Desulfosarcina ovata subsp. ovata: one gene and its partner. The protein of the gene in region 1 binds, or shares a complex with, the protein of each later gene. Links are inferred from orthologs where the notes say so. Each region holds a gene or a part of one and is shown on either strand. Other genes may lie near its edges.

Region 1 (5,827 bases):
GATCGCCACCCGCACCGGGGATTCCCGCTGGGTGACCGGTCCGTCGGCACGTCATCTGGTCCATCGAATCCGTCACGGGGTCGACGGCATCATGGTGGGCGTGGAGACGGTCAGAAAGGACGACCCCAGCCTGACCACCCGCCTGGAAGGTGAAAACGGGTCCGACCCCACACGCATCATTCTGGACACACAGTTGTCCATGCCGCCGTCGGCCAAGATGTTGCGCCAGGATTCCAATGCATCCATATGGGTCATCTGCGGTCCGGATGCACCGCCCGATCGCCGGGCGGTACTGGAACATGCCGGGGCCCGGGTGATCACCGCCCCATTGAAAGACGATCGTATCGACCTTGACGCACTGATGACCCTGCTCGGTCGCATGGAAATCACCAGCCTGCTCATCGAAGGAGGCGGAACGGTCCTCGGCGCGGCCTTTTCCGCCGGCGTGGTGGACAAAATCTGTTTTTTTTACGCGCCCAAAATTCTGGGCGGCGACGACGGGGTTCCCATCTGCCGGGGCAACGGCCCTGCGAGCATGCAGCAAAGCCTGTTGGTCCATGATCTGTCGGTATCTCAAATCGATACCGACGTACTGCTGCAAGGCTATCTGAAACCTCGCTGACCGATTGACAACAACGGTTTTTACCTTATTTTTAAGACACTATGTTTACAGGAATTATTGAGGGGTTAGGCGCCATCGCCGCCATCCAGCCGACCGGACAGGGGCGCCGGATGGTCATCACGTCCGATTTCGACCTGAAAGGCACCCGCGTTGGAGACAGCATCGCCGTCAACGGAGCCTGCCTGACCGCCGTCACCCTCCAGGACCGGCAGTTCAGCGTGGATGTTTCTCCAGAAACCCTGCAGCGAAGCGTATTGGGAAAAATCAAAATTGGCGAGCGGGTCAATCTGGAACGGGCCCTCAGGCTCTCGGACCGGCTGGACGGCCACCTGGTTTCCGGTCATATCGATGGCATGGGGGTGCTGCGGGAAAGGAAAACCCTGGCCAACGCCATTGTCATCACCTATGCGGTACCCGCATCCCTGGCCCGCTACATGATCGAAAAGGGATCGGTGGCCGTAGACGGCACCAGCCTGACCATCAACCGCTGCGACAACAACACGTTTGACGTCAGCATCATTCCCCATACGGCCTCGCTCACCACCATCGGGTTGAAAAAGGTGGGGGATCCGGTGAACATCGAAACTGACATGATCGGCAAGTATGTGGAACGCTTTGTGGTCGGCAGCCGCTCGCCCGACCCTGGCGAGACAGACGCCAAGGGCAGGATCGATATGGCTTTTCTGGCCAAATCCGGATTTATCTGATAAGCATTTTCGATTTGAGATGGCGGCGGGATCTCGCTTAGCGCACCCCATCCGATAACCCCCTTCATCCTTCGCCGTTACGGTGATCGACGTTAACAAACAGCAGGAGAAACGATCAACCATGCCAAAAATTACCATCGAGCAAGCCATTGAAGATATCCGTAATGGCAAAATGGTCATTCTCGTAGATGACGAAGATCGCGAGAACGAAGGAGATCTGACCATGGCCGCGGAAATGGTGACCCCTGATGCCATCAATTTCATGGCCAAGTATGGCCGAGGGCTCATCTGCCTGTCGCTCACCGCTGACAAATGCGCTCAGTTGAACCTACCCATGATGGTGCAAAACAACACCAGCCCGTTCGAGACCGGCTTCACCGTCTCCATCGAAGCCAAGTGTGGGGTCACCACCGGCATCTCCGCAGCCGACCGGGCCACCACCGTGCGTGCTGCCGTGGCGGATGACGCCAAACCCGGTGACCTGACCCGGCCCGGCCACATTTTCCCGCTACGCGCCCGTGATGGCGGCGTCATGGTTCGTGTGGGGCAAACCGAGGGCAGCGTGGACCTGGCACGCCTGGCCGGCCTCAAGCCGGCGGGGGTGATCTGTGAAATCATGGACGACGACGGCACGATGGCCCGTATGCCGACCCTCGAAACATTCAGTACCCAGCATGGCATCGGCATCTGCACCATTGCCGACCTGGTGGAATACCGCGTGCGCACGGAAAGCTTTGTCCACCGCGCCGCCGAGACCGTCATCCCCACCTCCTACGGCGGCGATTTCAAGATGATTGCCTTTGAAAACGATATCGACAACCTCACTCACATCGCCCTGGTGAAGGGTGACATCGACCCTGAAACGCCCACCATGGTGAGGGTCCACTCCGAATGCATGACCGGCGACATTTTCGGTTCCATGCGTTGCGACTGCGGTGACCAGTTGCACAAGGCCATGGAAATGATCAATGCCGAAGGTGCCGGCGTCATCCTTTACTTGCGTCAGGAAGGACGCGGCATCGGACTGATCAACAAGCTCAAGGCCTATGAACTGCAGCGCTGCAAAGGCATGGACACGGTGGAGGCCAACCTGAAACTGGGTTTCAAGGATGACATGCGCGACTACGGCATCGGCGCCCAGATGCTGGTTAACGTGGGTGTTCGCAAAATGCGCCTGTTGACCAACAACCCCAAAAAAATGGTCGGGCTGGAAGGCTACGGCCTCAGCGTGGTCGAGCAGGTGCCCATCGAAGTCGCACCCAATGACTACAACCGCTGTTATCTCGAATGCAAAAAGCTGAAAATGGGCCATATGCTCAGTTTTGATGAAACCGTCACCCATCAATAAAGAGAGGAAAACCATCTCATGCCGAATATCATTGAAGCCGGACTGGTTGCCCAGGGCAAGCGGTTCGGCATCATCGCCAGCCGCTTCAACGATTTTATTACCGACAGGCTCGTGGGCGGTGCCGTTGATGCCCTGACCCGCAGCGGCGCTGAAGACAAGGATATCGACCTGGTCAAGGTGCCCGGTGCGTTTGAAATTCCCATGCTCGCCCAGCGCATGGCCAAAAGTAAAAAGTACCACGCCGTTATCTGCCTGGGTGCCGTGATTCGTGGCGCCACCCCTCATTTCGACTATGTCTGCGCTGAAGCATCCAAGGGGATTGCCCAGGTCAGTATGGAAACCGGCGTACCGGTGATCTTCGGAATTCTCACCACGGACACCATTGAGCAGGCCATTGAACGGGCGGGGACAAAAGCCGGCAACAAGGGCTGGAGCGCCGCCGTGGCAGCCATCGAGATGGCCAATCTCGTGGAGTTGGTGGGCAAGGAATAATTCATGGGAACCCGTCGAATATCCAGGGAGCAGGCCCTCCAGGCCCTCTTTTACATGGACATGCACCGCGATCCGGTGGATGATCCCGTGGGCCTCTTCTGCAGTTGTTTTACACAAGACAAACCGGCGGCCCCCTTCTTCCACCGTATTGTCAACGGTGTCCGCGAACACCGCGAAACGATCGACACGGAAATCGAACGCTTTTCCAGCAATTGGAAGCTGTCGCGCATGTCCTGTGTGGACCGCAATATCCTGCGCATCGCCGTGTTTGAACTGCTGTTTTGTGCCGACATCCCTCCCAAGGTCTCCATTAACGAGGCCATCGATGTGGGCAAACGGTTCGGCACCGATGAATCCGGAGCCTTCATCAACGGCATTCTGGACAGCATCCGAATGGCCATGGAAAGAGATGAAGTCAACCATGCGCCGAAGACCACGCAAGATGAAACAGGAGGAATACCGTGATTATCCGTCAAATGGCCCTGGGCCCGATTCAAGCAAATTGTTTTATCCTCGGATGCGAAGAGACCCGTCAGGCAGTGGTCATCGACCCCGGAGACGATATCGATCGAATTCTCACCACCCTGGCCGATGACCGCCTGACGGTGGTGCATATCATCAACACCCATGGTCACTTTGACCATGTGGGCGCCAACAAACGGCTCAAGGAGGTCACCGGTGCCGACATTCTGATTCACAGTGACGACGCCCCCATGTTAAGCAAGTTGTCGGCTGCGGCGGCCGCCTGGGGAATGTCCGCCGAAAACTCGCCCGCAGCAGACCGCCTGCTGGAGAACGGGGACACGATCACCTTCGGCGTCCACACCTTGACGGTGCTGCATACGCCGGGGCATTCCCCGGGCGGCATCTGTCTTTACACCGAATACCAGGAGGGTGGCGAGACGCGCAAAGCGGTGTTTGTCGGCGACACCCTGTTTGCCGGCTCCATCGGCAGAACCGATTTCCCCGGCGGCAGTTTTGACGTGCTGATCAACAGCATCCGGACGCGCCTGTTCTCACTGGATGACGATGTCAAGGTCTATCCGGGGCATATGGGCAGCACGACCATCGGCTATGAAAAGCGGTCAAACCCGTTCTGTGGCATCGGCTGACCCAGTGGCCACAATAACGTCGGGCGGCTGGAAGCCGATGCTGAAAATGGGTTCGCGATACCACCTTTCGTTTGATATTTCTCTGTTGAGGGTGGATAATAAGGCCCAGGCCGATTCACCAAAGGGTTGTCCCCATGGATAACCATGCATTCATGGCGCCCCCTGGCCAGCCCCGTATGCCCGGAGGCATTCGGCGCAGGAAAACCCGACGGATCATGGTGGGTGGAGTTGCCGTGGGAGACGGGGCACCGATCAGTGTCCAGTCCATGACCAACACGAAGACCGATGATGTCGCCGCCACCGTCGCACAAATCGGCCAATTGAGTCGGGCGGGCTGTGAGATCGTGCGGGTAGCCGTTCCCGATCAGGCTGCCGCCGACGCCATCGCCCGAATCAAGCAAGCGATCGATATCCCGTTGATCGCGGATATCCATTTTGATTACCGCCTGGCCATTGCCTCCGCCCGCGCTGGGGCGGATGGCCTGCGTTTCAACCCCGGCAACATCGGTAGCGCTACCAACGTCCGTGCGTTGGTTGACTGTGCCAAAGACTGCGGAATCCCTATCCGTATTGGCGTCAATGCCGGGTCGCTTGAAAAGGATATTCTGGAAAAGTATGATGGCGCCACCGCCCGGGGGATGGTGGAGAGCGCCATGCGGCATGTGGATCTTCTGCAGGATTTCGATTTCCACAACATCAAGATCTCCATCAAGGCGTCCGATGTGCCCCGGACCATTGAGGCTTACCGGCTGTTGTCCCAGCAGACGGACCTGCCCCTGCACGTGGGCGTGACCGAAGCCGGCTCGCTCTATTCGGGCATCGTCAAATCGGCCTTGGGAATCGGCAGCCTGCTGGCCGAGGGAATCGGCGATACGCTCCGGGTCTCCCTGACCCGTGACCCGGTCGAAGAGGTTCGCGTCGGTTACGAGATTCTACGGGCTTTAGGCATCCGTCACCGGGGACCGGAAATCATCTCCTGCCCCACCTGCGGGCGTTGCGAGATTCCCCTGTTCGATATCGTCGAGCGGGTGGAGAAGGCCCTTTTGACATGCACCACGCCGGTCAAATTGGCCATCATGGGCTGCGTGGTCAACGGTCCGGGGGAGGCCCGTGAAGCCGACATCGGCGTGGCCGGTGGCCGCGGCGTAGGCATCCTGTTTAAAAAAGGCCAGGTAATCAAAAAATTTCCCGAAGACCAGTTGGTGGATGTGGTCCTGGAAGCGGTGGGCCAGTTCGAACGGCAGCTTGCCAGTGAGCCCGGGGAACCAGCAGACAACCGATCAACGCGATAGAAAGACAGGCAACATGGGCAAACAGCAGAAAAACGCCATCTCGCCCACCCGGGCGGAAGATTATCCGGAATGGTACCAGCAGGTCATTAAGGCCTCCGATATGGCCGAACGCTCGCCGGTTCGCGGCTGCATGGTCATCAAGCCCTGGGGATACACCCTTTGGGAAAATATTGTGGCCCACATGGACGGCATGTTCAAGGCCACCGGTGTGAAAAACGCGTACTTTCCCCTTTTCATTCCGGTCAGTTTCCTGG
Region 2 (6,033 bases), 1.9 Mb from region 1 along the record:
TAAGGACTTACTTCCATATATTTTTTATCTGCACTAGGTTTTGAGCGGTGATCAGGCCGATCCGCTGCCTGACGATCAAAGCCTATTGCCTTGTTGGGGTAACACTCCCCGTTAACAGGAGGACCGGGAGATGGCGAAGGAAAAATTTGAGAGGACAAAGCCGCATGTCAACGTAGGTACGATCGGGCATATCGACCATGGCAAGACGACCCTGACGGCAGCGATCACCAAGCTGAGCGGGATGCGTGGGATGGCGGATTTCATTCCGTTCGACGAGATTGACAAGGCGCCCGAGGAGAAGGAGCGGGGGATCACGATTGCCACGGCCCACGTGGAGTACGAGACGGCCACTCGCCATTACGCGCACGTGGACTGCCCGGGCCATGCGGACTACATCAAGAACATGATTACCGGCGCCGCCCAGATGGACGGAGCGATTCTGGTGGTGGGCGCCGACGACGGCCCGATGCCCCAGACCCGTGAGCACATTCTTCTGGCCCGCCAGGTGGGTGTTCCCCGGATCATCGTCTTTTTGAACAAATGCGACATGGTGGATGATGAAGAGCTGATCGAGCTGGTGGAGCTGGAGTTGCGGGAGCTTCTGGACAAGTACGAGTTTCCCGGTGACGACACGCCGATCATCCGTGGCAGCGCATTGAAGGCGCTGGAGAGTGACAGTGTGGACGCGGAAGAAGCGAAGTGCATTTTCGAGCTTCTGGATGCGATTGACAGCTATATTCCGGAGCCGGAGCGCGACGTGGACAAACCGTTTTTGATGCCGATCGAAGACGTGTTCAGCATTTCCGGCCGGGGTACCGTGGTAACGGGCCGTGTGGAGCGCGGCATCATCCATGTGGGTGACAACGTAGAGATCGTGGGTATCCGCGAAACCGCCAAGACGGTATGTACCGGAGTGGAGATGTTCCGCAAGCTGCTTGATGAAGGTCAGGCGGGGGACAACATCGGGGTATTGCTGCGCGGCACCAAGCGTGACGAAGTCGAACGCGGCCAGGTGGTGGCGGCACCGGGATCGATTACGCCGCACACGAAGTTCAAAGCCGAGGCGTACATTCTGAGCAAGGAAGAAGGAGGCCGTCACACCCCGTTTTTCAACGGTTATCGTCCGCAGTTTTATTTCCGGACCACGGACGTGACGGGGATTTTGAATCTTCCCGAGGGCGTTGAGATGGTGATGCCCGGTGACAACGTGGCCATCACGGCGGAGCTGATCACGCCGATCGCCATGGAGAAAGAGCTTCGGTTTGCCATCCGTGAGGGCGGTCGTACGGTCGGCGCCGGTGTCGTCAGCGAAATTATCGAATAAAAAGAGAGTCGGTAACAATGATAATGAACTCCAAAATCAGGATCAGGCTGAAAGCTTACGATCACAAGCTTCTGGACCAGTCGGCCAGTGACATCTTCGACACGGCAAAAAAAACCGGTGCCAAAGTTGTCGGACCGATTCCACTGCCTACGAAAATAAATAAGTTTTGTGTCCTGCGCTCCCCCCACGTGGATAAAAAATCCAGGGAACAGTTCGAAATGCGGACTCATAAAAGGCTTCTTGATATTCTTGAGCCGACCCAGCAGACCGTTGATGCGCTGATGAAGCTTGATCTGTCTCCTGGCGTCGATGTGGAGATCAAACTTTAATACGGGATATGAGAGATGTGTAAAGGACTGGTTGGAAAAAAACTGGGCATGACATCGCTGTTCGCGTCCAATGGGAAATACATCCCTGTCACCGTCTTGCAAGTCGGTCCCTGTGTTATTACGCAGATCAAGAAGCTTGCCACTGACGGATATCAGGCGCTTCAGATCGGTTTCGGTGATAAAAAACCGAGCAAAACGACCAAACCGCTGCAAGGCCACTTCAAAAAAAGCGGTGACGGTTGTTATCGCACGGTGAAGGAAGTTGGCGTCGAGAACCCGGATGAGTACACGCTGGGGCAGATGATCGGTACCGAACTTTTTTCTATCGGAGAAAAAGTGAATGTTACCGGTACCACCAAAGGCCGTGGTTTTTCGGGTGTAATGAAAAGACATGGTTTCGGTGGCGGGCGCCAGACCCATGGCTGCAAGAACCACCGGGTTCCGGGATCTATCGGGTGTAGTGCCTGGCCGGCGAAAGTCATCAAGGGAAAACGAATGCCCGGGCAATACGGGGTTGAGACGAAAACGGTCAGAAACCTGGAAATTGTCGATATCCGTCCGGAAGAGAATCTCATCCTGCTGAATGGACCTGTACCGGGTTCCAAATCAGCTATCGTAACGATTAACAAGGTCCTTTTCGCTTAATCAAAAGGATCCCGAGCTGACCGCCGACCCGCTTGACCAAAAAAACGATGGGGGACCGGGTGGCAGTGGACGAGGAACATTATGGCTGTTGTTGATGTAATAAATATTGCCGGAGAAGTCGTCACTCAAACGGAATTGAATGAAACGATTTTCAATGTGCCGGTTAAAAAGAGCGTGCTTCACCAGGTTGTTACCGCTCAACTGGCTGGTCGGAGGGCCGGATCGGCGTCGGTCAAACGGCGTTCCGATGTCAGGGGCAGCCGCCACAAACTCTACCGCCAGAAGGGAACGGGGCGTGCCCGCAAGGGCGACATCAAATCTCCCGTGCTGCGCGGGGGCGGTGTCGTCTTCGGTCCGGATCCCCGGGACTATTCCAAAAAAGTCCTTAAAAAAGTGCGCAAACTTGCCCTGAAAATGGCTTTGTCCAGTAAAGTTCAGGAGCAGCAGTTGATCGTTGTCGATCGCATTGACCTGGATGAAATCAAAACCCGTGTGTTTGCCGGAATCGTAAAGACCATCGATGCCACAAAGGCGCTGATCGTTACCGGCGAGAAGAACGAGCGATTGGAACTTTCATCCCGCAACATTCCTGGCGTCAAGATTCTTCAGACCGAAGGACTGAACGTCTACGATATCCTTAAATACCCCAAGCTGGTCATCCTCCAACCGGCGATTGAAGGGATAGAGGGGAGATTGGGCTGATGAATCAATACGACATCATAAAAAGACCGGTGATTACCGAGAAAACCAGTATTCAGAAAGAGGAATGCAACCAGGTCTCCTTCGAGGTCGATAAACGGGCCAACCGGGTCGAAATTGCCAGAGCCATCGAAAAAATATTTAACGTCAAGGTGGCCAAGACCCAAACCGCCCACGTCAGGGGAAAGACCACGCGACGGGGTCGTATTCTCGGAAAACGCAAAGACTGGAAAAAAGCCATCGTGACTTTGATGCCAGGTGAACGGATCGACTTTTTTGAAGGTGTATAGACGCTAGGAGCTTAGAGATGGCAATTAGAAAAGTAAAACCGACCAGCCCGGGACGTCGATTCCAACACTACGCCGGCTTCGAAGAGATTACCAAGACGACACCTGAAAAAAGTCTGGTACGAATTCTGAAAAAGAGTGGCGGCCGTAACGCCAATGGCCGTGTGACCAGTCGGCATCGGGGTGGCGGGCATAAACGATACTACCGCTTGATTGACTTTAAAAGGGATAAGGATGGAATTCCGGCCACCGTCGCCGCCATCGAATACGATCCCAACCGGTCTGCACGGATCGCCCTGTTGCATTATGCGGACGGTGAAAAACGGTATATCATCGCCCCGCTGAAGCTGTCGGTTGGAGATACGGTGATGTCCGGTCCCGAAGCGGACATTCAGGCCGGCAACGCACTCCCGCTGGCCAATATTCCGCTGGGAACGCATATTCACAACATCGAACTGAAACTCGGCAAGGGCGGGCAGATTGTTCGTAGCGCCGGAACCTTCGCCCAGCTGATGGCCAAGGAAGACCGCTATGCGCTGGTGAAGCTGCCTTCTGGCGAAGTCCGCATGGTTTTGCTGAACTGCAAGGCAACCATCGGACAGCTTGGCAATGTCACCCACGAAAACGTTTCCCTGGGAAAGGCCGGACGCAGGCGATGGCAAGGACGCCGGCCCGAGGTACGCGGTGTGGCCATGAATCCGGTGGATCATCCCATGGGCGGCGGTGAAGGACGGTCCTCCGGCGGACGGCACCCGTGCTCTCCGTGGGGAATGCCCACCAAGGGATACCGTACCCGCAAAAATAAACGAACCGATCGTTATATCGTCAAGCGGCGTACCAAATAGCACCGGATTCAACGGGGCGGCCTCCCTCACCCCCGCACCGAATTAACGGAATATTGCAGGAGAAATAATGCCACGTTCGTTAAAAAAAGGTCCTTTCATCGACCCGAAACTGTTTAAAAAGGTGACTGAAGCCCAGAATTCCAGGAGCAACCAGGTGATTAAAACCTGGTCGCGGCGGTCCACTATCCTGCCTGAAATGGTAGGTATCACTTTGGCCGTTCACAACGGAAGAAAATTTATCCCGGTTTTTGTTAGTGAGAACATGGTGGGTCACAAGCTGGGCGAATTTTCACCGACGCGAACCTATTACGGGCACGCAGCGGATAAAAAATCTAAAGTTAAAAGATAAAAAAGGAAGGCCCTAAATGGAGGTCAGAGCTACTCAACGACATGTGCGCATCTCTCCCCAGAAGGTGAGGATGATCGCCGACGCCATCAAAGGCAAACCGGCCGAGGATGCGATCAACGCACTCAAATTCATGCCGCAGAAATCTGCCGGCATCGTCGAAAAAATCATGCGATCGGCGGTTGCCAATGCCGACCAGAACACAAGCATCGATGTCGACGAACTGATTGTCAGCAATCTGCTTGTTGATCAGGGGCCGTCGCTGAAACGATTTAAGGCAAGGGCCAGGGGCAGAGGCGCGCGTATACTCAAAAGAACCTCACATATCACTGTCGTGCTATCCGAAGGTTTAGTCCATTAAGGAGGAAATTAGCTTGGGCCAGAAAGTCAACCCTATTTCACTAAGGCTGGGGATCGTAAAGACCTGGGAATCCCGGTGGTTTGCCGGCAAGAAATATGCGGATTACATCTTTGAAGACTACCAGATCCGAAAATTCATCAAAGGTAAACTGCATCATGCCGGTGTATCTAAAATCGAAATTGAACGGTCTACCCGCAGGGTTCGACTTCGAATCTTCACGGCCCGTCCCGGAATCGTTATCGGGAAAAAGGGGTCGGAAATCGAAAAGCTCAAGAAAGAACTTGAGGGTCGCGTCAGCCAGGAAGTGCTCATCGACATCCAGGAAATCCGGAAGCCCGAAGTGGATGCCCAGCTCGTTGCTGAAAATGTCGCCATGCAGATCGAACGCCGGGTGGCATTCCGGCGGGCGATGAAGCGCGGCGTTTCCTCGGCCATGCGGTTCGGCGCCCAAGGCGTTAAGATCATTTGTTCCGGTCGGTTGGGGGGCGCCGAAATGGCCCGTACCGAATGGTATCGCGAAGGACGTGTGCCACTGCACACTTTGCGTGCGGATATTGACTACGGCATTACCGAAGCCAGAACCACCTATGGAATCGTCGGAATTAAGGTTTTTGTTTTCCATGGGGAAATTCTCAAAAAGGATCAAGCCGAAATTAGTGGATAGGCTTGTGGGAGATACGACATGCTGAGCCCCAAAAAGGTCAAATATCGAAAGAGTCAAAAGGGAAGAATGAAGGGCGCCGCCTATCGGGGCTGCAATCTGAATTTCGGCGAATTCGGGCTGCAGGCCATCGACTGCGGCCGAATTTCCTCCAAACAAATCGAGGCGGCACGTATCGCCATGACGCGCCACGTAAAAAGAGGCGGGAAAATATGGATTCGATTGTTTCCGGATAAACCTTACACCAAAAAACCCGCTGAAGTCCGCATGGGTAAGGGAAAAGGCGCGCCCGAAGGCTGGGTGGCGGTCATCAAGCCCGGTCGAGTGCTTTATGAAATGACCGGCGTCAGCCGGGAGATGGCCAAGGAAGCCCTTCGCCTCGCTGCTCACAAGCTTCCCATCAAAACACGGTTTGTGGAGAGGAGTGAGCAACTATGAAGGCATCAGAAATCAGAGACCTCGGTTCCGTCGAGATTCAGCAGAAAGTCGCCGATATGAAAGAAACTCTGTTCAATTTGCGATTTCAGCACGAAATC

The links.
Region 2: the proteins of nusB (region 1) and rpsJ are in contact, whole or in part, in a solved structure (PDB 3D3B), measured with the Escherichia coli proteins. The link is inferred for Desulfosarcina ovata subsp. ovata from one-to-one orthologs.

Annotation. Positions count from the first base shown.
Region 1 is NZ_AP021879.1:4,633,129-4,638,955, reverse strand. What follows is about bases 2,163-4,903. They hold nusB (transcription antitermination factor NusB), read left to right. Parts: upstream 2,163-3,172; coding sequence 3,173-3,634; downstream 3,635-4,903. Other genes in these bases: ispG (flavodoxin-dependent (E)-4-hydroxy-3-methylbut-2-enyl-diphosphate synthase), read left to right, coding at 4,416-4,903; GN112_RS20500 (MBL fold metallo-hydrolase), read left to right, coding at 3,631-4,281; ribH (6,7-dimethyl-8-ribityllumazine synthase), read left to right, coding at 2,696-3,169; GN112_RS20515 (bifunctional 3,4-dihydroxy-2-butanone-4-phosphate synthase/GTP cyclohydrolase II), read left to right, coding at 2,163-2,677. Also shown: bifunctional diaminohydroxyphosphoribosylaminopyrimidine deaminase/5-amino-6-(5-phosphoribosylamino)uracil reductase RibD, read left to right, coding at 1-622; GN112_RS20520 (riboflavin synthase), read left to right, coding at 664-1,329; more of GN112_RS20515, read left to right, coding at 1,451-2,162; more of ispG, read left to right, coding at 4,904-5,573; proS (proline--tRNA ligase), read left to right, coding at 5,587-5,827. UniProt on the Escherichia coli protein: Part of the processive rRNA transcription and antitermination complex (rrnTAC). The complex forms an RNA-chaperone ring around the RNA exit tunnel of RNA polymerase (RNAP).
Region 2 is NZ_AP021879.1:6,551,603-6,557,635, forward strand. What follows is about bases 51-2,997. They hold rpsJ (30S ribosomal protein S10), read left to right. Parts: upstream 51-1,341; coding sequence 1,342-1,653; downstream 1,654-2,997. Other genes in these bases: tuf (elongation factor Tu), read left to right, coding at 131-1,324; rplC (50S ribosomal protein L3), read left to right, coding at 1,669-2,298; rplD (50S ribosomal protein L4), read left to right, coding at 2,380-2,997. Outside these bases: rpsG (30S ribosomal protein S7), read left to right, coding at 1-3; more of rplD, read left to right, coding at 2,998-3,000; rplW (50S ribosomal protein L23), read left to right, coding at 3,000-3,287; rplB (50S ribosomal protein L2), read left to right, coding at 3,305-4,129; rpsS (30S ribosomal protein S19), read left to right, coding at 4,197-4,478; rplV (50S ribosomal protein L22), read left to right, coding at 4,495-4,836; rpsC (30S ribosomal protein S3), read left to right, coding at 4,850-5,500; rplP (50S ribosomal protein L16), read left to right, coding at 5,519-5,935; rpmC (50S ribosomal protein L29), read left to right, coding at 5,932-6,033. UniProt on the Escherichia coli protein: Involved in the binding of tRNA to the ribosomes. Part of the processive rRNA transcription and antitermination complex (rrnTAC). The complex forms an RNA-chaperone ring around the RNA exit tunnel of RNA polymerase (RNAP).